Regions from separate parts of the Streptomyces capparidis genome, predicted to be linked through region 2. Evidence: riboswitches for the same ligand, from Rfam matches in the RefSeq annotation. Region 2 holds a riboswitch; the other holds the start of a gene.
What was found. Region 2 has a riboswitch for glycine ahead of gcvT (glycine cleavage system aminomethyltransferase GcvT). Riboswitches for the same ligand answer to the same signal wherever they lie in the genome.
Positions count from the first base shown of each region.

Region 1 (11,261 bases), on a different contig from region 2:
GAGCGTCGTCCCCGGCGAGGGCGACCCGCAGACGGGCCCGTGCGCCCCGCCGGCCCGGCGGCTCCAGGTGACCCCGCCGGACTCCCACACCCAGGAGCAGGCGGCCTGGACCCAGGGCGCGGTGTGCGGGGGCGGCCGCATCGAGGTGCTGCCGCTCGCCCCGGGCACCGGTGGCTGACGGGTCCGCCGCGCCGCCGCGGCGCGGCCGGCCGGGTCGTCAGTCCTCGTCGGCGAGGATCAGATAGAGCTTCTTGCGGGCCTCGTTGACCACGGCCAGCGCCTTGGCCCGCTGCTCCTCGCTGCCCGTCGCCATCACCTGGCCGAACGCCGAGAACAGCCCGCTGGCGGCCTGCTTCACCTCGCGCAGCGACTCCCACTCGCCGCGGCCCGCCTGCTCCCAGGGGGCGTCCGGCCCGCCGTCGGCCTCGGCGCGGCCCGCGTCGGTGAGGCTGTACATGCGCCTGCCGCCGGACTCCTCGCTGCCGATCAGGCCCTCGTCCTCCAGCAACTGGAGGGTGGGGTACACCGACCCGGGGCTGGGCTGCCAGGCCCCGCCGCTGCGCTCGCCGATCTCCTGGATCATCTCGTAGCCGTGCATCGGCCGCTCCTTCAGCAGGACCAGGATCGAGGCCCGCACGTCACCGCGCCGGGCCCGGCCGCGGTGGCCGCGTCCGCGCGGCCCGCCCCAGCCCCCGCCGGGGGGCCCGAACGGCCCGAACGCCGCCCGCCGCTCCCAGCGCCCTTCCCCTCCGCGCCGTTCCGGGCCGCCCCCGACCCAGGGGCCGTGTCCATGTCCGTGTCCGAATCCGTGGGGACGCATCTCGCGTCCTCCTTTCGCCACTCGCTCATCTATCACGATGCTTCGACGATATATCGGAAACTCGTTACCGACAAGCGTCCGCCCTGCGGATGGAGCGAATCGGCGGGCGGGCGCCGCCGGGAGACGGCGGCGGTGCGGGCGGACGCTCGCGGCATCGCCGAGCGGAGACGGCGCGGTGCGGTGTGCTGTGGTGTGGTGCGGGGACGGTGCAGGGCGCGCCGGGCCGTGTCCGGCGCCGGTACGGCCGTGCGCGGCGGCGCGCCCCGGCGCGAGCGCACGGCGGCGCACCCCGGCGGAGACGGCGCCCGACCCCGCCCGCGAACTCCGCCGTCCCGCCCGCGGCCGCGCCGGGCGCCGGCCGCCCGCGGCGACCCGGACGGCACCTCGCGGACCGCGCCCGGCCGGATACCGCGTGATCGCCCGCCCCGGTCACGCCTAGGGTGGCGGCATGCGCATCAGAATCGTCGACGCCTTCACCGACCGCCCCTTCGCCGGGAACCCGGCGGGGGTGGTGCTCCTCGACTCCGCCCGCGCGTTCCCCGACGCGAGCTGGATGCAGCGGGTCGCGGCCGAGGTGAACCTCTCCGAGACGGCGTTCGCCCACCCCTCGCCGGACGGCGCGGAGGAAAGCTGGCAACTGCGCTGGTTCACGCCCGCCACCGAGGTCGGGATGTGCGGCCACGCCACGCTGGCCACCGCGCACGTGCTGTTCTCCACGGGCGCCGCGGCGGAGGTGGCGCGCTTCTCCACGCTCAGCGGCACCCTCGTGGTGCGCCCGGCCGAGGGCGGGGCGCTGACCATGGACTTCCCCGCCTCACCGCCGGGCGCGACCGAGCCCCCGGCGGGCCTGGCGAAGGCGCTGGGCGCCGAGCCGGTCTCCGTCCACGGCACCGGTGCCCTCGGCGACCTGCTGGTGGAGCTGGCCGACGAGGAGACGGTGCGCTCCCTGGCCCCGGACCTGCCCGCCGTGGCCGCCCTGGACGGCGGCGCGGGGTGGCGCGGGGTGATCGTCACCGCGGCCGCCGCCCCCGGCCGGGACCACGACTTCGTCTCCCGCTTCTTCGGCCCGGCCGTCGGCGTCCCCGAGGACCCGGTGACGGGCAGCGCCCACACCGCGCTCGCCCCGTTCTGGTCCGCGCGGCTGGGCCGCGCCGAGCTGACCGGCCTTCAGGTCTCGGCCCGCCCCGGCCGGGTGCGCACCGCGGTGCGCGGCGACCGGGTGGAGCTGACCGGCCGGGCCGTCACCGTGATCGACGGGGAGCTGCTCGCCGCCGGGTGACGCGCCGGGGCGGGCCCGCCACCGGGCCCGCCCCGCTCGCCGCCCGCCTCACGCCGTCGGCAGCCAGCTCACCTTCCCGGCCAGCAGCGCGTACCCGACGAACGCCACGATGTCGATCAGCGCGTGCGCCACCACCAGCGGCCCCACCCGCCCCCACCTGCGGTACAGCAGGCAGAACAGCACGCCCATGGCCATGTTCCCGACCAGCCCGCCGATGCCCTGGTACAGGTGGTACGAGCCGCGCAGCACCGAGCTGAACGCCACGGCGGCCGGCCAGGTCCAGCCGAGCTGGCCCAGCCTGCGCAGCACGTAGCCGATGACGATGACCTCCTCGAGCACCGAGTTCTGCACCGCCGACAGCACCAGCACGGGGATCTTCCACCACACGTCGGGCAGCGACTCGGGCACCACCGTCAGGTTGAACCCGGCGGCCCGCGCCCCGAGGTAGAACGCGAGCCCGGTGCCCCCGACGCCCGCCGCGACGGCGGCGCCCCAGGCCAGGTCGAAGCGGGGCCTGCGCAGGTCGAAGCCGATCGCCCGCAGCGCCGCGCCCTCCCGGGTGAGCAGGTGCGCGACCAGTGCCACCGGCACCAGCGAGGAGGCGATGGAGAACAACTGCCAGGCGAGGTCGAGCCACGGCCGCCCCGGCGCGCGCGAGCCCACCAGGGTGGCGGCCTGGTCGGAGAGGCCGCCCGGCTCGGTCAGCGACCCGGTGAAGTCGATGAGCGCGGCGAGGCCGCTCGCGCCCAGTGACAGGGCCAGCACCAGGGCCAGCTCGTGGCGCGCGGTGCGCCGCGAAAGGCCGGTCTGCTCCGGCGAAGTGATCGTCACGCCTCTCCCAACGCGGCACGTGTCCCACGAGTGCCGACCGGGCCCGGCCGGCCGGGGGCGCCGCCCCGTCGGGGTTCCGCTCACTCCACCGGCCAGGTGTGCACCGGCTCCCCGGTCCGCATCAGGGCACAGTACCTGCGGGTCATCGCGGCCAGCGCCTCGGCCCTGCCCAGGTTCCCGCGCTCGCGCAGCAGGTGGAAGGTGCGCGCCTGCCACTCGGCGCCGTTGGTGCCGCGCGCGCAGCGCTGCTCGATCACGCCGAGGTAGCGGTCGCGGTCCACCGGCTCCACGCCCCACGCGTCCAGGCCCGCGGCCGCGAGCGGCAGCAGCTCCTCGCGCACCAGGCGGGCCACCGGCACCTCCGTCAGGCCGCCGCCGCGGGACCTGGGCCAGCGGAGCACGGCGCCGATGCCGTCGCGGGAGGCGACGTGGAAGTTGTCTGCGGCGACCTCGAACGGCAGCCGGGTCCAGATCGGCCGGGACTCCTCGGCGAGCGAGCGCACCAGGCCGTAGTAGAAGGCGGTGTTCGCCAGCACGTCGGTCACGGTCGGCCCCGCGGGCAGCACCCGGTTCTCCACGCGCAGGTGCGGCACGCCGCCCGACACGTCGTACACCGGGCGGTTCCAGCGGTAGATGGTGCCGTTGTGCAGCACCAGCTCCCGCAGCGCGGGCACGCCGCCGCCGTCGAGCACCCGCTCGGGGTCCTCGTCGTCGCAGATCGGCAGCAGCGAGGGGAAGAAGCGGACGTTCTCCTCGAACAGGTCGAGGACGGAGTCGATCCAGCGCTCGCCGAACCAGGCCAGCGGGCGCACGCCCTGCGCCTTCAGCTCCTGCGGCCGGGTGTCGGTGGCCTGCTCGAACAGCGGCGGCCTGGTCTCGCGCCACAGCTCGCGCCCGAACAGGAACGGCGAGTTGGCACCGACGGCCACCTGGGCGGCGGCCATGGCCTGGGCCGCGTTCCACACCTGCGCGAACCGGCCGGGGGTGACCTGGAGGTGCAGTTGGAGGGAGGTGCAGGCCGCCTCGGGGGCGATCGACGCCGAGGTCACGGCGAGGCGCTCCACGCCCTCGATGTGCAGGGAGAGGTCCTCGCCGCGCGCGGCGAGGATCTGGTCGTTGAGCAGTCGGTAGCGGTCGGCGCGGGAGAGGGTGGACTTGACCAGGTCCTCGGAGCCGAGGGTGGGCAGGATGCCCACGAGCACGATCCGCGCCCCGGCCTCCTGCGCCTTGCGGTCGGCGTAGGCCAGGCAGGTGCGCAGCTCCTCCGCGAGCTCGTCCAGCACCCGGCCGCCGAGGCGGTGCGGGGTGACGTTCACCTCGAGGTTGAACTGCGCCAGCTCTGTCTGGAAGTCGCGGCTGGCTATCCGCTCCAGCACCTCGTCGTTGACCATCCGCGGCAGCCCCGCGGCGTCCACCAGGTTCAGTTCGAGCTCGAGACCCATCAGGTTCCGCGGCCGGTCGAACCTCTTCTCCCGCAGCAGCCGTTCCAGCGCGGACAGGCACAGGCGCAGCTTGCGCCGGTACCGCTGCCGATCGGAGAGGTCGAACGCGCTGACCCCGACCTTCTCTCCCACCGAGGCTCCCCTTTCCGTGGACCCCGCTCCAGACCCTGCTGCCCTGGATGCGCCCAGCGACAAATACTGCCCAGCGACCATGATCCATAAGGCCGGGTCGCCCGCCGTCACCTGGGCGGCGCCTGCCCGGCGCCGTACGGCATATTCCTCTGGCAGTAACGGCCCGGACATGGAACACGGGCATGGGAAAGGGGGTTATCCCTGGCACACATGCCAGAGGACTCGTCTACCCGGAACCAGCCATCCGCAATCGGAGGGAATCCGCAGCCAGGAGCAGCCACCATCTCCGCCACCAGGGCTTTGACCTCTACTGATCACGGCCGGTAATCCCCTTGCAGGTCATCCGGGGGATTAGTAGAGGAAACATTGCGGGAACAAATGTCGTATAAACTCCACCCTCAAGGCAGACATCCCGCGACCCACCCTATGGCGCGCGCACGCCATGGCCCAGGGAAGGGGTCCGCATGCCATCCCCGCACCACCGCGCATCCGCGACCCCCACCCCGCAAGCCCGGTGTGCTCTGCCGACCTGCCGACAGCGCCGTCCGCACCCTTTCGTACGCCCACTCCACCAGTGAGAGGCGATCCGTCATGCCGCTGTACACCCCGCCGGCTCCCGCCCCCGCCCTCCGGGCGGTACTGGCAGCCCTCAACTCCCCCGCCGCCACCCGCACCGCCCCGGCCCTGCACGCCACCCCAGGTCCGGTGACCACCTCGCACCCGCACCCCGTCCACGTCCTCGAGCACTGCACCGACGGCCACCGCGCGCTCGCCGCCGCCCGCCGTACGGGGTGGCGTTTCCTGATCAACGCGGGCGACACGCCCGTCGCGGTCGCGGAGACGCTCCAGACCCCCGACGGCTGGGCCTTCTCCCACTTCGGCCAGGGCCCGTTCCTGGTCTCCACCTACCGCGCGCTCGGCCAGGCGCAGTCCCTCAAGGGCCGCCACCAGCCCCGCATGCTCTCCGTCCCCGGCCTGTACATGCTGGCGCTGTGGCTGCACGACGACTCCGCCGAGGACCACGCGGAGGATCTGCTCGTCCCGCTGGCCCCGGCACCCCCCGGCATCGCGGCGCACCGCGTGCACCGCGCGGCGGATCTGCTGCCCGCGCTGGCCCCGCGCCTCCCCTCCGGCGCGTCCCTGCTGGCCAGCTCCGCCTGAACCCCGGACTCCGCGGCGCCCCCGGGGCGCCGGCGCACCGGGCCCGCTCCGCGTCCGCGCGGGGCGGGCCCGGCCGCGTTTGCACCCGCGCGCGGATGGCTGATATGGATCACCGCCGAGCGGGCAACCGCTAGCGTGGGTGCGGCGTCTGACGAAGCAGGGGCGGTCCCGGCCGCCCCCGGGCGCAGCAAGATCCGCGACACGAGGACCGGCGGCGCCGGTGACCGTGTCGCAGCCACACCCGCATCCGGAAAGCACCCGGGAAAAGCGACCGGAGAGAAAAAAGCGAACAACAGCTCGGAGGAAATCCGTGCGCGGACGAGCCGCCGGGGCAACACTGAGATCCGGCAGGCGCCGTCCGGCGCTCCGACCGTCGTACGTCACTTCCGAACGGGGGAAGCGGCCATGCACACTCCCTCAAGCCGCGCCATGACCACAACGCAGCGAAAGACCATGTCCACCATGTGCCAGCACCAGCCACCCTGCCCCACCGCGGACTCCCCTGACCGTGAGGCCGCGCACACCGTCGCGCGCCACCCGGAGCAGGGCTGGAGCCTGCTCTGCAACGGCGTCCTGCTCTTCGAGGACACCGGGGAGCTGCTGCCCGACGGGCAGATCATCGCTCCGCACCGGCCGCTGGCCAAGCTCGTCGCCGCCTGAACCGGCACCGCCCGGACGTGCGGCGCACGTCCCCGCGGCCCGGCACCACAGCGCCACACCTCCTCGGAAGCCGCCCGGCAGGGCCACCCGGCCCGGAGCCGGACGGCTTCGCCGGCGCCGCGCGCCCGCACCCGGCGGGCGCCCCTCCGCGGCGCGGCGTGCACCGTCACGCGAAGCGGCCGTCGTGGGCAACGGCGGTCATTCGAAAAACGGGGCCGGCACGGCGTCACCGCCGCACCGGCCCCACTCCGCCCTCCCCCGGGGCCGCGCCGCGCGCCGCCCCGGCGGATTTCAGCCGTCGTACTCCTCCAGCGGCGGGCACGAGCACATCAGGTTGCGGTCACCGAACGCCTGGTCGATGCGGCGCACCGGCGGCCAGTACTTGTCCGCCGCGGACACCGTGCCCGGGAACGCCGCCTCCTGCCGCGAGTAGGGCCGCGCCCACTCCCCGGCCAGCACCGCGGCGGTGTGGGGCGCGCCGCGCAGCGGTGAGTCCTCCACGGGGAACTCGCCCGCCGCCACCCGGTCGATCTCCCCGCGGATGGCGATCATGGCCTCGCAGAACCGGTCGAGTTCGGCCAGGTCCTCGCTCTCGGTGGGCTCGATCATCAGGGTTCCGGCCACCGGGAACGACATCGTCGGCGCGTGGAACCCGTGGTCGATGAGCCGCTTGGCCACGTCGTCCACGGTCACGCCGGTCGCCTTGGTCAGCGGGCGCAGGTCCACGATGCACTCGTGCGCCACCAGGCCGCCGGGGCCGGTGTAGAGCACGGGGTAGTAGGGCGCGAGCCGCTTGGCGACGTAGTTCGCGCTGAGCACCGCCACCTGGGTGGCCCGCTTCAGCCCCTCAGCGCCCATCAGCCGCAGATACGCCCAGGAGATCGGCAGGATGCCCGCCGAGCCCCACGGCGCGGCGGAGATCGGCCCTACGCCCGTCTCCGGACCCGCGGCGGGCTGGAGCGGGTGGTTCGGCAGGTACGGCGCCAGATGGGCGCGCACCGCGACCGGGCCGACGCCGGGGCCGCCGCCGCCGTGCGGGATGCAGAAGGTCTTGTGCAGGTTCAGGTGCGACACGTCCGCCCCGAACTTCCCCGGACGGGCCAGCCCCACCAGGGCGTTGAGGTTGGCGCCGTCCACGTACACCTGCCCGCCGGCCTCGTGCACGGCCGCGCACACGTCGGCGATGTGCTCCTCGAACACGCCGTGCGTGGAGGGGTAGGTGACCATCAGCACGGCCAGGGTGTCCCGGTGCGCGTCGATCTTGGCGTGCAGGTCGGCCAGGTCCACGTCCCCGTCGTCGCTGGTCTTCACCACCACGACCTTCAGGCCCGCCATGGCGGCGCTGGCCGCGTTGGTGCCGTGGGCGGAGGACGGGATCAGGCAGACGGTGCGCTGCGCCTCACCGTTCGCCCGGTGGTAGGCGCGCACGGCGAGCAGCCCGGCGAACTCGCCCTGCGACCCGGCGTTGGGCTGGAGGCTGACCCGGTCGTAGCCGGTGACCTCCGCCAGCCGGTCCTCCAGCTCGCGGATCAGCGTCAGATAACCCTCGGCCTGCTCGGCGGGGGCGAACGGGTGCAGCGCGCCGAACTCCGGCCAGGTGATCGGCTCCATCTCGGCGGTGGCGTTCAGCTTCATCGTGCACGAGCCGAGCGGGATCATGCCGCGGTCGAGCGCGTAGTCGCGGTCGGCGAGGCGGCGCAGGTAGCGGAGCATCGCCGTCTCGGAGCGGTGGCGGTGGAACACCGGGTGGGTGAGCACCTCGCCCTGGCGCAGCAGGCCGTCCGGCAGGGCGTCGGCGGTCGCCTCGTCCAGCGCGTCCACGTCCGGCGCCCCGGCGTCGCCGGCCGTGCCGAAGGCGCGCCACACGGCGGCGAGCTGGGCGCGGCCGGTGGTCTCGTCGCAGGCGATGCCGACCAGGTCGGCGTCCACCTGCCGCAGGTTGACCCCGGCGGCCCGGGCCGCGGCCACGACGTCCGCGGCCCGGCCGGGCACCCGCGCGGTCACCGTGTCGAAGAACGCCTCGTGCACCACCTCCACGCCGCCCGCGCGCAGGCCGGCGGCGAGGACGGCGGCGTAGCGGTGGACGCGCCGGGCGATGGCGCGCAGCCCGTCGGGCCCGTGGTACACCGCGTACATCCCGGCCATGACGGCGAGCAGCACCTGGGCGGTGCAGATGTTGCTGGTGGCCTTCTCCCGGCGGATGTGCTGCTCGCGGGTCTGGAGCGCGAGCCGGTAGGCGCGGTCGCCGTCGGCGTCCACGGACACGCCGACCAGGCGCCCCGGCAGACTGCGGGCGAACGCCTCCTTCACCGCCATGTAGCCCGCGTGCGGCCCGCCGAAGCCCATGGGCACGCCGAAGCGCTGGCTGGAGCCGACCGCGATGTCCGCGCCGAGCTCGCCGGGGGACTTCAGCAGGGTCAGCGCCAGCAGGTCGGCGGCCACCGTGACGACGGCGCCGAGCTCGTGCGCCCGCTCGACGACGGGCGCCGGGTCCCGCACGGCGCCCGAGGCGCCCGGGTACTGGAGCAGCACGCCGAACAGGCCGCGCTCGGCGAGCCCGTCGGGCAGGCCGTCCGACAGGTCGGCGACGAGCACCTCGATGCCCTGCGGTTCGGCGCGGGTGCGCACCACGGCGATGGTCTGCGGCAGGCAGTCGGCGTCCACCAGGAACAGGCCCTGGCTGTCCGCGGAGGGCGCCTTGACCCGGCACACGCGGCGGGCCAGCGCCATGGCCTCGGCGGCCGCGGTGCCCTCGTCCAGCAGGGACGCCCCGGCGGTGGGCAGGCCGGTCAGGTCGGCCACCATCGTCTGGAAGTTCAGCAGCGCCTCGAGCCGGCCCTGCGATATCTCCGGCTGGTAGGGGGTGTAGGCGGTGTACCAGGCCGGGTTCTCCAGCACGTTGCGCAGGATGACCGGCGGGGTGAAGGTGCCGTGGTAGCCCAGGCCGATCATGGAGTGCAGGACCTGGTTGCGGTCGGCGAGCTCACGCAGCTCGGCCAGGACCTCGGCCTCGGTGCGGGCCTGCGGCAGGGCGAGCGACTCGGCGGACCGGATGGCGGCGGGCACCGCGGCGGCGGTCAGCTCGTCCAGCGAGCCGTAGCCGACGTGGGCCAGCATCTTGGCGCGGTCGGCGTCGTCGGGCCCGATGTGGCGCCGTTCGAAGGGCGTGCCGCGCTCGAGGTCGGCGAGGGACCGCCTGTCGGGTCCGCTGCTCGGGGTGGCAGTCATCTGCGGAGGCCTCCTGGTCGTGCGACCTGTGAGGGGCAACACAACGGCGTGTGCCCGGCGGCCTCCCCCTCTGTCAGCGCGACGCGGGCGTCACGACCTGAGAGCTTCACCGGGCTCCCCGCGGGGGACCCGGCTTGCACCGTCGGTGAGGGAGGGGTCCGGTGCACGCGCCCGTCGCCCGCCCTGCTTTCCAGAGTGACCTCGACCGCGCGGTACGGATGCCTGAGAGATTCCGGGGAGGATTTGCTCCTTCGGCGCCTTGCCCCAGGGACGGGTGCCCCAGGAGCGAAGGACTCTCCCGCGCGACGTCAACAGCCACTTCAACCCTATCAGCGCCGTACTCGAGGGATCCCTTCGGCCGCCTCGACTCGACACCGGACGTTTTGTGCCTTTTGGTGGGATTACCGCGGGGCCGTCCGCGCCCCGCGAACCGCTGGAGGACCACCGTGCAGACCGACATCGATCCGCGTGACCTGATCGGCCGCAAGGCGTTCGACCGCAACGGCGCCAAGATCGGCACCGTTGACGAGGTGTACCTGGACGACGCCACGGGCGAGCCCGAGTGGGCGGCCGTGCGCACCGGCCTGTTCGGCCGGGACGCCTTCGTCCCCCTGGAGCCCAGCGTCGTCGTCGGCGGAAACCTGCGCGTCCCCTACGACAAGGCGCTGATCCGGTGCGCCCCCGACTTCGGCGTGGGCCGCCACCTCTCGCCCGAGCAGGAGCTCCAGCTCTACCGCCACTACCACCTGGACGTCGACGCGGAGCCGTCCGAGTGCGCCCGCGAGGGCGAACTGGCCGGGGACGTCGAGTGACCGCCCCCGCACGTCACTGACCCTCCGCGTCCCCCTCCTCCTCCCCCGCTCCCTCCCCGCCTCCGCCCCGCAGCGGCAGCGGCTCGCCCGGCGCCAGTTGCGGGTCGTCCACCGGGAAGGTCCGCACCCGTCCCGGCGCCGACCACGGCGTCTCGAACCGGACGGTCACCCGGCCCACGCCGCTGCCCTGCACCCACCCCGGCCCGAGCTCCGCGTGCCGCACGTCCTGCCCCGGCAGCCACCGTCGCTCCGGCGCCCCGCGCACCGCCGCGAGGGGTCCGGCCGGGGCGGACGCCACCGCCGCCACCGCGCCGGACGGCCCGGCCCCGCCCTCCGCCTCCCCGGGGGCCCCGGGCCCGGCCGACGCCGCGGCCTCCCCCGCCACCTGCGCGAACAGGTCCTCCTGGGTGAAGTCCGCCAGACCGCTCACCCCCACGCCGAGCAGCCGCACCCCGCCGGTGGTGTCCACCGAGTCCACCAGGCGCCTGGCCACCTCGAGCACCACCGCCGGGTCGTCCGTCGGGGCGCGCAGCGTCTCGGACCTGGTGAGGGTGGAGAAGTCGAAGCGCCGCACCTTGACCACCACGGTCCGCCCCGACCGGCCGGAGTCCCGCAGCCTGCGCACGCACCGCTCGGCGAGGCGGTCGATCTCGTGCCGCACCCGGTCGCGGTCGGCCAGGTCCTCGTCGAAGGTGTCCTCCACGGACACCGACTTCGCCTCCCGCTCGGCGACCACCGGACGGTCGTCGTGCCCCACCGCCATCGAGTACAGGCCGGCCCCGTGCGCCCTGCCGAGCAGCCGCACCAGCTCCGCCTCGCCCGCCGCCGCCACATCGGCGACGGTGGCCATGCCGGCGCGGCGCAGGTGCTCGTCCGTGGCGGGGCCCACCCCGGGC
Region 1 covers NZ_BAAGTD010000057.1:10,704-21,964, reverse strand. The annotation lists gene ACYVO2_RS32085 (DUF4232 domain-containing protein) at 1-178, shown strand, start outside; gene ACYVO2_RS32080 (PadR family transcriptional regulator) at 218-820, opposite strand; gene ACYVO2_RS32075 (PhzF family phenazine biosynthesis protein) at 1,269-2,099, shown strand; gene ACYVO2_RS32070 (CPBP family intramembrane glutamic endopeptidase) at 2,148-2,930, opposite strand; gene ACYVO2_RS32065 (glutamate--cysteine ligase) at 3,011-4,504, opposite strand; gene ACYVO2_RS32060 (hypothetical protein) at 5,096-5,665, shown strand; gene ACYVO2_RS32055 (DUF5999 family protein) at 6,128-6,325, shown strand; gene gcvP (aminomethyl-transferring glycine dehydrogenase) at 6,617-9,553, opposite strand; glycine riboswitch at 9,754-9,864, opposite strand; gene ACYVO2_RS32045 (PRC-barrel domain-containing protein) at 10,000-10,365, shown strand; gene ACYVO2_RS32040 (DNA polymerase IV) at 10,379-11,261, opposite strand, start outside.
Region 1: it holds a riboswitch for glycine, as region 2 does, so the genes downstream of both, gcvP (aminomethyl-transferring glycine dehydrogenase) here and gcvT (glycine cleavage system aminomethyltransferase GcvT) in region 2, are expected to answer to the same signal.

Region 2 (11,261 bases):
GGCAGCTTCACCGGGTCCAGGGAGTACTCGCCGCTGACGGTGCGGTGCCCGCCCGGGACGCCCGGGTCGACCTTCAGCGAGGGCAGGGAGGTCACAGGCCGCGCCGGGGAGGTCCCGCGGGCCCGGTCCCGGTCGGCACCGGCCCCGGCATGCGCGTCCAGGCGGCGCCCGCCGGCAAGCACCTCGAGCTCCCCGCCGGCCCCGACGGCGGCCGGGCCGAGCCTCAGCCGGAACGTCCGCCCGTCGTCGTCGGCCACCGGGCGGCCGATCAGCCGGCCCCCGGAGTGGAACTCGACCCGGGCGTCGCCCATCGGGACCCGGCGCGGCGAGCGCCACACCAGCTCCCGCCCGGCGCCCGAACCGGCGATCTTCCAGCCCTTGGGAAGCGCGTCGCTCTCGCCTGCCTGCGGCGCGGACGGCGGCGCAGCGGGCGACTGCCCGGGCGACGCCTGCGCCACCCCGGGCGACCCCAGCGCCACCGCGAGCACCGCGGTGGCGGCGGCCACCATGCGCGGGACACGGATCACATGGTCCTCCTCGTCATCGGACACACCCGGCACCTCACCGGCCCCGGGCTCCTCCGGCTTCTCGGAAGACGCTCGGGGCGGCGGGAGGTTGCCCGGTGACGACGTGTCGGACGACGAGAAGGGGTACTCCGGGCCGGCCGGACCGTGCCTGTCGCTGTGATCGCGAAGCTGCGCATGGCCAGAGGCTGTGCCCGCCCCTGCGACCCGCCCTCCTACTCCCAGGTCGCGGTGTCCGGGTCGATGCCGTGGGCGCGCGCGTCGGCGTCGATGATCCGACGGAACCACGTGGCGAGACCGGCGCGGATGCCGTCGTAATGAGCGGCGAATCCGGGATCGGCCTCGAACATGCGGCCGAGACACACCTGCATCCGCCTGGACAGGGGGAAGTACGAGGCGAAGAGCTCGCGGTGCCGCTCGACGAGTCGGTTCGCCTCCGGGCTGCCGGGCGCGACACCGGCGTCCATCGCGTCCCCGAGAGCGCGTTCGAGGTCGGCGACGGCGTCCGCGATGGCCCGCCACTCCTCCGGACCGCGGGCGGCCGAGCGCTCGGCGTACTGCCGCCACTGCGTGGTGTCCCCGTAGCGCCGGCGGGCCTGGGCGGGCCAGTCCGGGTTCCACCGCGGGCCGAAGACCGCGGCCTGCTGCTCGCCGGTCAGCAGCGGGCCGCGCTCATGGGCCTCGATCATTCGGTCCAGTCCGGCGCTGAGCCGCTGGAGGCGGTCGATGCGCTCGGCGACCTGGGCGCGCTGCGCGCGCAGCGCGCCGGGCACGTCCGCGGCCGAGTCGTCCAGGATCGCCCGGATCCTGTCCAGGCCGAGGCCGATCTCCCGGTAGACGACGATGCGGTGCAGACGTTCCAGATCAGCGGAGGTGTAGAGCCGGTATCCGGCGGCCGTGCGCAGCGACGGTCGCGCCAGACCCGTCTCGTCCCAGTGGTGCAGCGCGCGGACCGTCACCCCCAGACGAGCCGAGACCTGTCCGACGGTCAGGCCCCCGGCGTCACCGGCGACATCAGGCATGTTCCCCATTGTCGCCGCGACCGGAGCCCGGTGGGGTGATCCCGACGGCGGCGAGGCTCCGCGCCTCCTCGCCGGCCGGATCGAAGGGCTTCGCCGCGGTGAGGACGATCCGCGCGTTCTCGGGGGTGATCACCGTCACATCGCGGGTGTTCCAGGGAGTGTCCCGTGGACCGTCGACCGAGTCCGGGCGCAGCGCCCGACAGGCCTCGACCAGGGAATCGACCTGGCTGAGCACGCACGCGAAAGTGAGGCTCATCGCCGGTGCCTCCGGCGGAACGCTCGCCGCCGGGACGAGGAGCACGTCCTGGAACGCCCACCGGCGCAGATGGACCACCTGTCCGGGGATGCCGAACAGCTCGATGAACCCGAGCCCGCGGGTCCAGAAGTCCACCGACGCCGCCGGATCGCTCGTGGGGATCGTCGCGAACGCGGGCATGCCGTAGATGCCACGGAACGGCTCCGGCGGAACCGCGTCCGGGCCGGGAGGGGGCACAGGACTCATCTCGAAAGCGCTGAAGTGATCGCTCATGCACCCCACCCTCCAGCCTCACGCAACGTGAGGGTCAAGCCGGTCCCCGGCCCGCGCCAGCGGGGACGCCGGCTGCCGGCGCCGCGGCCGGGCCTTCCCCGGCGAAAGGGCGGAATCCGCGGCGCGGGGCCCGTCCCGTCAGCACTCGATGACGTTCACCGCGAGGCCGCCGCGGGCGGTCTCCTTGTACTTGACCTTCATGTCGGCGCCCGTCTCCTTCATGGTCTTGATGACCTTGTCCAGGGACACGTGGTGCCGGCCGTCGCCGCGCAGGGCCATGCGGGCCGCGGTGACCGCCTTCACCGACGCCATGCCGTTGCGCTCGATGCACGGGATCTGGACCAGGCCGCCCACCGGGTCGCAGGTCAGGCCGAGGTTGTGCTCCATGCCGATCTCGGCCGCGTTCTCCACCTGCTCGGGGGAGCCGCCGAGGACCTCGGCCAGGCCGCCCGCGGCCATCGAGCACGCGGAGCCCACCTCGCCCTGGCAGCCGACCTCCGCGCCGGAGATGGAGGCGTTCTCCTTGAACAGCATGCCGATGGCCCCCGCCGCCAGCAGGAAGCGGATCACGCCCTCCTCGTCGGCGCCGGGCACGAAGTTCATGTAGTAGTGCAGGACGGCGGGGATGATCCCGGCCGCGCCGTTGGTGGGCGCGGTCACCACCCGGCCGCCCGCGGCGTTCTCCTCGTTGACGGCCATCGCGTACAGGGTCACCCACTCCATGGCGCGGGCCGCCGGGTCGCCCTCGGCGCGCAGGGCGCGGGCCGCGGTGGCCGCGCGGCGGCGCACCTTCAGGCCGCCGGGCAGGATGCCCTCCCGGGACATGCCGCGCGCCACGCAGTCCCGCATCACCCGCCAGATCTCCAGCAGACCCGCCCGGATCTGCTCCTCGGTGCGCCACGCCTTCTCGTTCTCCAGCATCAGCGCGGAGATCGAAAGCCCCGTCTCGCGGGACATGCGCAGCAGCTCGTCGCCGGTGCGGAACGGGTGCCTGAGGACGGTGTCGTCCAGCTTGATGCGGTCCTCGCCCACCGCGTCCTCGTCCACGACGAACCCGCCGCCGACGGAGTAGTACGTCTTCTCCAGCAGGGGCGTGCCGGAGGCGTCGAGGGCGGTCAGGGTCATGCCGTTGGCGTGGTACGGCAGGGAGCGGCGCCGGTGCAGGACCAGTTGGGTGGGCTCGTCGAACGGGATCTCGTGGCGGCCCAGCAGTTGCAGCCGGCCGGTGGCGCGGACGCGGGCCACCTCGTCGTCGGCCGCCTCGACGTCCACGGTCCGCGGGGAGTGGCCCGCCAGGCCGAGGAGGACGGCCTTGGGGGTGCCGTGGCCGTGGCCGGTGGCGCCCAGCGAGCCGTACAGCTCGGCGCGCACCGACGCGGTCTCCGCCAGGGCGCCCTCCTTCTCCAGGCGCCGCGCGAACATGCGCGCCGCGCGCATCGGGCCCACGGTGTGCGAACTGGACGGGCCGATGCCGACGGAGAACAGGTCGAAGACGCTGATGGCCACGGGGACTCCGGTGTCTGGTGGTGCGGGTGGGCCGGACACGGGCCCGGTGCTGGGGCCGCCCCGGGCAGGGGGCGGCGGGCGGCGGGGCACCGCCGCTCCGTCCAGTGTGCGTGACCAGGACGGCGTTCGGCGGTGCCCCGCCCGAGCGGGGCGGGTGGGCCCGGCTCAGGCCGTCGTGAGGCCCGGGTAGAGCGGGTGCCGGTCGGCCAGGGCCGTCACGCGCGCCCGCAGGCCGGCGGTGGCGGCCTCGTCCGGGCCCGGCCGCAGGGTGTGCGCGATGACGTCGGCGACCTCGCGGAAGTCCTCGGCGGTGAAGCCGCGGGTGGCCAGCGCCGGGGTGCCGATGCGCAGGCCCGAGGTGACCATCGGGGGCCGCGGGTCGAACGGGACGGCGTTGCGGTTGACGGTGATGCCGACCGCGTGCAGCCGGTCCTCGGCCTCCTGCCCGTTCAGCTCGGAGGCGCGCAGGTCCACCAGGACCAGGTGCACGTCCGTGCCGCCGGTGAGGACCGACACGCCCGCCGCGGCGGCGTCGCCCTGGGTGAGGCGCTCGGCGAGGATCCTCGCGCCCTCCAGGGTGCGGCGCTGGCGGTCCTTGAACTCGTCGGTGGCCGCCACCTTGAACGCCACCGCCTTGGCCGCGATCACGTGCTCCAGCGGGCCGCCCTGCTGGCCGGGGAACACCGCCGAGTTGATCTTCTTGGCGTGCTCGGCCCGGGACAGGATGACGCCGCCGCGCGGACCGCCGAGCGTCTTGTGCGTGGTGGTGGTCACCACGTCGGCGTGGGGGACGGGGGAGGGGTGCAGGCCCGCCGCCACCAGGCCGGCGAAGTGGGCCATGTCCACCATCAGGTAGGCGCCGACCTCGTCCGCTATCCGGCGGAACGCGGCGAAGTCCAACTGCCGCGGGTAGGCCGACCAGCCCGCGACGATCAGCTTCGGCCGGTGCTCCTTGGCCAGCCGCTCGACTTCCTCCATGTCCACCAGGTGGGACTGCTCGTCCACGTGGTAGGCCACGACGTTGTAGAGCTTGCCGGAGAAGTTGATCCGCATGCCGTGGGTCAGGTGCCCGCCGTGCGCCAGGTCCAGGCCGAGGATGGTGTCGCCCGGGTCGAGCAGCGCGAACATGGCGGCGGCGTTGGCCTGGGCGCCGGAGTGCGGCTGGACGTTGGCGGCGTCCGCGCCGAACAGCTCCTTGACCCGGTCGATGGCGAGCCGCTCGACGACGTCGACGTGCTCGCAGCCGCCGTAGTAGCGGCGGCCCGGGTAGCCCTCGGCGTACTTGTTGGTGAGCACCGAGCCCTGTGCCTGGAGGACGGAGAGCGGGGCGAAGTTCTCCGAGGCGATCATCTCGAGGGTGGACTGCTGGCGGTGCAGCTCGGCGTCCACCGCGGCGGCGACATCGGGGTCGAAGTCGTGGAGGGGGCGGTTCAGTACCGTCATGGGTTTCTCGAATCTCCGCGTGGGTCCCGGCGGCGCCCGCGGCCGTCGCGCGTGGCCGCGGCGCTTCCGGGGACGGGTGGGCCCGTGGGGACGGGGCGTGGTCGGTCGGCGGGCGCTGCCGCCGGGCGCGGGCTCAGCCGGCGGTGAACTCCTGGTACCCGGCGGCGTCCATCAGGTCGTCCGCCTCGCCGGACACCCGGATGCGGAAGAGCCAGCCGTCCCCGTAGGGGGAGGAGTTGACCAGCGACGGGTCGTCCACGACGTCCTGGTTGACCTCGGTGACCTCGCCGCCCACCGGGGAGTACAGGTCGCTGACGGACTTGGTGGACTCCAGCTCGCCGCAGGTGTCGCCCGCGGCGACGGTGGTGCCGGGCTGCGGGAGCTCGACGTAGACCACGTCGCCGAGCGCGTTCGCGGCGTGCTCGGTGATGCCCACGGTGGCGACGCCGTCCACGGCCTCGGACAGCCACTCGTGTTCCTTGCTGTAACGCAGGTTCTCGGGGGTGCTCATGGTGGGATTCTCCCGGATGGGCGTGGGTGGAGAAGGACGGTGGGGTGCCCCGGTGGTGGTGAAGGGGCAGGTGGGGCTGGCGGGACCGGACGCTCGTGGCGCCGCGCCGCCGGGCGCGCCTGGGCCCGGCCGGTGCGGGTGCGCCCCGGCGGGCCGCGGCGGCGGGCTCGCGGCAGGGGTCAGCGGGCGCGCTTGTAGAAGGGGAGGGCGACGACCTCGTGCGGCTCGCGCCCGCCGCGGATGTCCACGGCCACCCGGGTGCCGGGGGCGGCGTGGCCCGCGTCCACGTAGGCCATCGCGATGGGGCGGCCCAGGGTCGGGGACGGGGCGCCGGAGGTGACCCGGCCGATCACGGAGCCGTCCTCGGCCAGCGCGGCGAAGCCCGCCCGGGGGATCCGGCGGCCCTCCGCGACCAGGCCGACCAGGGTCCGCGGCGGCGTCCGGCGGGCCGCCTCCGCGGCCTTCGCCAGGGCCTCCCGGCCGACGAACGCGCCGCCGTTGGTGGTCTTGTCGAAGCGCACCACCCGGCCGAGCCCGGCGTCGAACGGGGTGGTCTCCTCGCTCAGCTCGTGCCCGTACAGCGGCATGCCCGCCTCAAGGCGCAGCGTGTCCCGGCAGGACAGGCCCGCGGGCACCAGGCCGTCCTCGGCGCCCGCGGCGGTGAGCGCCTCCCACAGCGCCTCGGCCGCCTCCGGGGCGACGAACAGCTCGAAGCCGTCCTCGCCGGTGTACCCGGTGCGGGCGATCAGCGCCTCGGTACCGGCGACGGTGCCCGGCAGGCCGGCGTAGTACTTCAGGCCCGCCAGGTCGGCGTCGGTGAGGCGGGCCAGGATCGCGGCGGCGCGCGGGCCCTGGAGGGCGACCAGCGCGTAGGCGTCCCGGTCGTCGCGGACCTCGGCGTCGAAGCCCTCGGCGCGGGCCCGCAGCTCGCCCAGCACCCGCTCGGCGTTGGCGGCGTTCGCCACCACGAGGAACCGCCGATCACCCGTGCGGTAGACGATCAGGTCGTCCAGGATGCCGCCGTCCGGGGCGCAGATCATGGTGTAGCGGGCCCGCCCGACCGCCAGCGCGGAGACGAAGCCCACCAGCGCGTGGTCCAGCGCCTCGCCCGCCGCGGGGCCGGTCACGGTGATCTCGCCCATGTGGGAGAGGTCGAACAGGCCGGCGCTGCCGCGCACCGCCAGGTGCTCCTCGCGCTCGCTGCCGTAGCGCAGCGGCATGTCCCAGCCCGCGAAGGGGGCCATGGTGGCGCCCAGGCGGCGGTGGACCGCGTCGAGGGGCGTGCGGCGGACGGCGTCGGCGGCCGGGGCGGCGTCGGCCGCCGGCCGGGGCTCGCCCTGGCTGTGGCTCTGGTTCGTCATCGAGGCTCCAGGCTCCGGGAGGAGGCGGGTGGGGGAGGGGTCGCGAAGATCTCCTCCCCAATCTGTCATCGGAACCTGAGAGGTTCGCCTGAGCGCCCTTGGAACGCCCCGGCTTGCACCGTGGGTGGGACCGGCGCCCCTGCCGGGACGCGGTCCGCTTTTCAGATCTGCCTCGCCCGCGCGGTAGCTGTGCCTGAGAGATTCCGGGGAGGAGTTGCTCCTTCGGCGCCCCGTCGCGGGCCCGCGCTCACGCGCGCCCGGCGGGGACTCTCCCGCGCGGCCTCGAACGGCCGTTTTGGAATTGTCCGGATCATCATCGCACGGCTCACAGGCGGCTGACAGGGGTCCCCATTACCCTTTCTTGAACGACCGGGCAACGACCCGGGGAAAGGCGGTTCGCCGGTGCGGTGGCGGAACGGGGACGTGACGGCGGCATGCCCGCCTTCGGGCGCGGCGCCACCCGGGCGGCGCGGCGGTGCGGCCGCGCGGGTGACGAGGCCGGGCCGGCCGCTCGATCTGCGCCGCGGCCGAGGCGGCCCGGCGGTGCGCAGCCTGCGCTACCCGGCGGGTGACCTGGTGGTCGTCTCGGGGCTGCCCGGCAGCGGCAAGAGCACGCTGATGAGGCGGGCCGTGGGGCGTGGCCCCGGCGCGGCGCGGTGCGTGGACTCCCAGGACGTGCGGGAGCGCTTCGAGCGGCGGATGCCGCACTGGCTGCCGTACGCGGTGTACCGGCCGGTGGTGCGGATCGCACATTACTACGGATTGCTGCGGGCGGTGCGTACGGGGCGGAGCCTGGTCGTCCACGACTGCGGCTCGCTGGTGTGGGTGCGCCGCTGGCTGGCCCGCGCGGCGCGGCGGCGGGGCCGCGGCATGCACCTGCTGGTGCTCGACGTCCCGCCCGAGGTCGCCGCGGACGGGCAGCGGACACGGGGGCGGCGGGTGTCCGGATACGCCTTCGCCCGGCACCGCAGGGCGGCCCGGCGGCTGGTCGCGGCGGCGGAGCAGGCGGTGGCGGACGGGGCGGCGGCGCGGCTGCCGCGGGGCTGCGTCTCGGTGGTGCTGCTGGACCGGGCCGCGGTGGGGGAGCTCCGGGAGATCGTGTTCGGGGACTGAGCGGCGGGGCGGTGCCGGGCGCGGCGGGGACCTGGCAAGATTCGGGGGCAGGTGCCAGTTGACATGACCGCCCCGGCGGGGGCGGAGCGGCGGAGACGGTGAGTGGCGCGATGAGCATCCCGGCACAGGAGAGCGGCTACCCGGCGGCCGGGTTCCCCTGCAACGAGCTGGAGCAGGTGCTGGCCGCCTCGCTCGGCCGGCCCGAGGCCACGGCCCGGCTGCTGGAGGTGCTGTCCCGCTCCCCGGTGTGGATCCCGCTGCCGTCGGGCGGCGGCCCGGACAGCCGGGACCTGGACCTGCCCACCATGGACCTCGGCGGCGTGCCCTACGTCCCCGTCTTCAGCTCCGAGGAGCAGTTGCGCCGCGCCGCGGGCGGGATGTCCTTCGCGGTCGCGCCCTGCCACGAGTTCGCGCGCGGCCTGCCGCCCCAGGTCGGGGTGGCCGTCAACCCCGACGGCGCGGTGGGCGTGCCCGTGCCGCCGGAGGCCGTCGTCGAGCTGTGCCGGGGCCCGGCCGTGGACCCGCGGACCGCGGCGAGCGGGCCGACCGGGCACGAGGAGGCGGGGGCGGCCCGCCCCGGGGCCCGGGTGCGGCTGTGGGAGCCGGACCTGGTGGACGAGCCGGTGGACTTCCTGGCCACGGCCGCGGGCGAGTTCGCCGTCACCCCCGTGGTGCTCTCCGCGCGCCGGGCGCTGGCCAGCGTGGAGGGGCAGTCCCCGGCGCTGTTCGTGGGCGTGGAACTGGACAGTTGGCGGGAGGAGGACCGCGTCGGCGCCATGGAGGCGCTCGGCCGGGCGCTCGGCGCCGTCCCGCTGCCGTGGCCGGTCAACTGCCTGCTGCTCGACATAGCCCAGGACCCGGTCGGCGACTGGATGCTGGAGCGGGTCGAGCCCTTCTACGTCAGGGACTGACCCCCGACTCCCCGGGGAAGGGCCTGCCGCCGACCCTTAACCTGATTGGATGGCGGCGGGCGCACACCCGTGCGCGGGACTCGACTTCGGACGGAGAGGGGCGGGTGCGACAGTGAGCGCGGGAGGTGGTGCGGCGGCGGCCGGCCAGGTCGAGCAGTTGCTGCGCCAGGTCGCGCCGGGCCGGTACGACGCCTACGAGGCGCTGCTGAGAGCCCTCGCCGAGGGCGAGGTGTGGATGCTGCTCTGGCAGGGGCAGCCCGGCTCGCCCGACGCGCAGTACGGGAACATGGACGTGGACGGCTACGGCTACGCCCCGTGCGTGACCTCCGCCCGGGAGCTGACCGCCAGCGGGTGGAACCGCGCCCACGAGGTGGTCTCCGGCCGCGCCATCGCCCGCTCCCTGTTCCGCACCCGCTGGGGCCTGTGGCTCAACCCGCACGCGCCCGGCGGCGGCGTCGGCATCCCCTGGCTCGACCTGCGCCGGATCGCCTCCGGCCTGGACCGGCTGCCCGCGGGCCCGCTGCGGCTCAGCGAACCCGCCCTCCCCTTGGCGCAGTTCTACGCGCTGCTGACGCAGAACGCCCACCACACACCGGTGGTCCGCTCACTGCGCCGCGCCTGGGTGCAGCCCGCGCTCGGCGAGCCGTACCTGGCGATCGGCCTCGACCTGTACGACCCGGGCCCGCAGTCGATGGAGGCGGCCCGGCAGATGATGCAGCGCTCCGTCGTCGCCGCCCCCGAGGGGCTGCCGGTCTCCACCGTGGTCATGGCCGACGAGTACGACCCCGTGGTGATGTGGATGCGGGCCGTCCAGCGCCCCTTCTTCGACCGCGACGCGTTCGGCGCCGTCCCCGCCCCGGCCCCCGCACCGCCCGGCCCGGCCCCGACCCCCGGCCCCGCCTGGCCCCAGCCCCACCCCGGCTCCCACCCGGCCTGGCCCGCCCAGCCGGGCTGGGGCCAGCCGGGCGCACCACGGACGTACTGACCACCTGCCCCCGGCCCGGCCGGGCGGCGACCGACGGCCCGGGGCTGGCGGGTCGCGGTTGGGCGGGTGGCCCGAGCGGCCAACCCGGGTGCGGCCCGGGTGCGGCCATGCTCCGGTCCGGCTGCGGGCGTGCTCCGGTCCGGGTGCGGCCGGGTCGGGTGCACCGACGGGGTGTGGGGTGCCACCCCGAGGCGCTCGCCCGGTGACACCAGCGCGGCCGCGGCCTCCGCCTGCCTGCCGTTGTCGGCGAACAGGACCGGGGCGCCGGGGGTGGCGCAGTCCGTGCGGTCCGGTGGCCGTGGTTGAGGTGCGGTGACAGCCTGAGGTTCGGTGACAGCCCGGCTGCCCGTACTCGTCTCCGCCCTGCTCCGTCTTGTGGTGCCCGACTGCCCAGCCGTCCCCCCTCTCCAGGCCGCACCCCGGCCCACCCGCGCCTGTCCGGCCCGACAGACCCCGGCCGCCCGTCGTCCTCTCCGACGCCCCCTGCGAGCTTCCCCCCGAGAGCCTCCCCCCCCCGCGAGGCTCCCCCTCGCGGCCGCCGCTCCCGGGCGGGCCTCACCCCCTCTCCCTCACTCCTTCAGCGCCGCGTCCATCAGCCCCAGCGGTGGGCTGCCCAGGGTCAGCAGGGCGGTGTGGAAGCGCTCCAGGGAGAAGCCCCGGCCCCAGGACGCCCTGGCCCGGTCCCGCAGGGCGAGGATTTCGAGCTTGCCCCAGGTGTAGCGGCCGTAGGAGGCGTCGAAGGTGCCGCGCCGGGCCTCCGAGGCCGCCGCCGCCCGGGACAGGTGGGCGTCGGCCATGAACCGGTGCGTCGCCTCCGCCACGTCCATCGCCCCCGTGTGCAGGCCGATCGCGCAGGTCAGCCGGGTGACCCGGGTCAGCCCCTCCAGGGCCACCCCGATCGCGAAGCGCGGGTCCCCGGCGCGGAACCCCTCCTCCATGCAGACCTCCTCCACGTAGTGCGCCCATCCCTCGGCGAAGGACAGCGAGTGCAGCAGCCGCCGCACCGGTGTCGGCGCCCGCCGCAGCGAACGGCCGTGCGCGTAGTGGCCGGGAGCCACCTCGTGCACCGTCACCGACGGCAGGCTGGTGCGGTTGAACAACTGGAGCCACCCCCGCCGCTCCTCCTCCGGCCAGTCCGGCTCCGGCGGGGTGACGTGGTACCACGACGGCACGTCGGCCTCCTGCGGGCCCGCCCACGTCATCATCGCCGCCGACCACCGGCGCGAGGGCGGGGCGAGGCCCACCCGGCACTCGCCGTCCAGGTGCGGGGCCAGCCGCCGCTCCCGGCTGAAGGCGAGCACCTCGTCCGTCAGCCGCGCCGCCTCGGCCACCACCTCGTCGGCGGCCGGGTGGTCC
Region 2 covers NZ_BAAGTD010000038.1:45,092-56,352, reverse strand. The annotation lists gene ACYVO2_RS26445 (alpha/beta hydrolase family protein) at 1-527, opposite strand, end outside; gene ACYVO2_RS26440 (MerR family transcriptional regulator) at 740-1,546, opposite strand; gene ACYVO2_RS26435 (VOC family protein) at 1,539-2,075, opposite strand; gene ACYVO2_RS26430 (L-serine ammonia-lyase) at 2,214-3,581, opposite strand; gene glyA (serine hydroxymethyltransferase) at 3,747-5,024, opposite strand; gene gcvH (glycine cleavage system protein GcvH) at 5,158-5,535, opposite strand; gene gcvT (glycine cleavage system aminomethyltransferase GcvT) at 5,715-6,779, opposite strand; glycine riboswitch at 6,949-7,067, opposite strand; glycine riboswitch at 7,068-7,181, opposite strand; gene ACYVO2_RS26410 (AAA family ATPase) at 7,299-8,009, shown strand; gene ACYVO2_RS26405 (enhanced serine sensitivity protein SseB) at 8,120-8,920, shown strand; gene ACYVO2_RS26400 (enhanced serine sensitivity protein SseB C-terminal domain-containing protein) at 9,033-9,905, shown strand; gene ACYVO2_RS26395 (DUF885 family protein) at 10,475-11,261, opposite strand, start outside.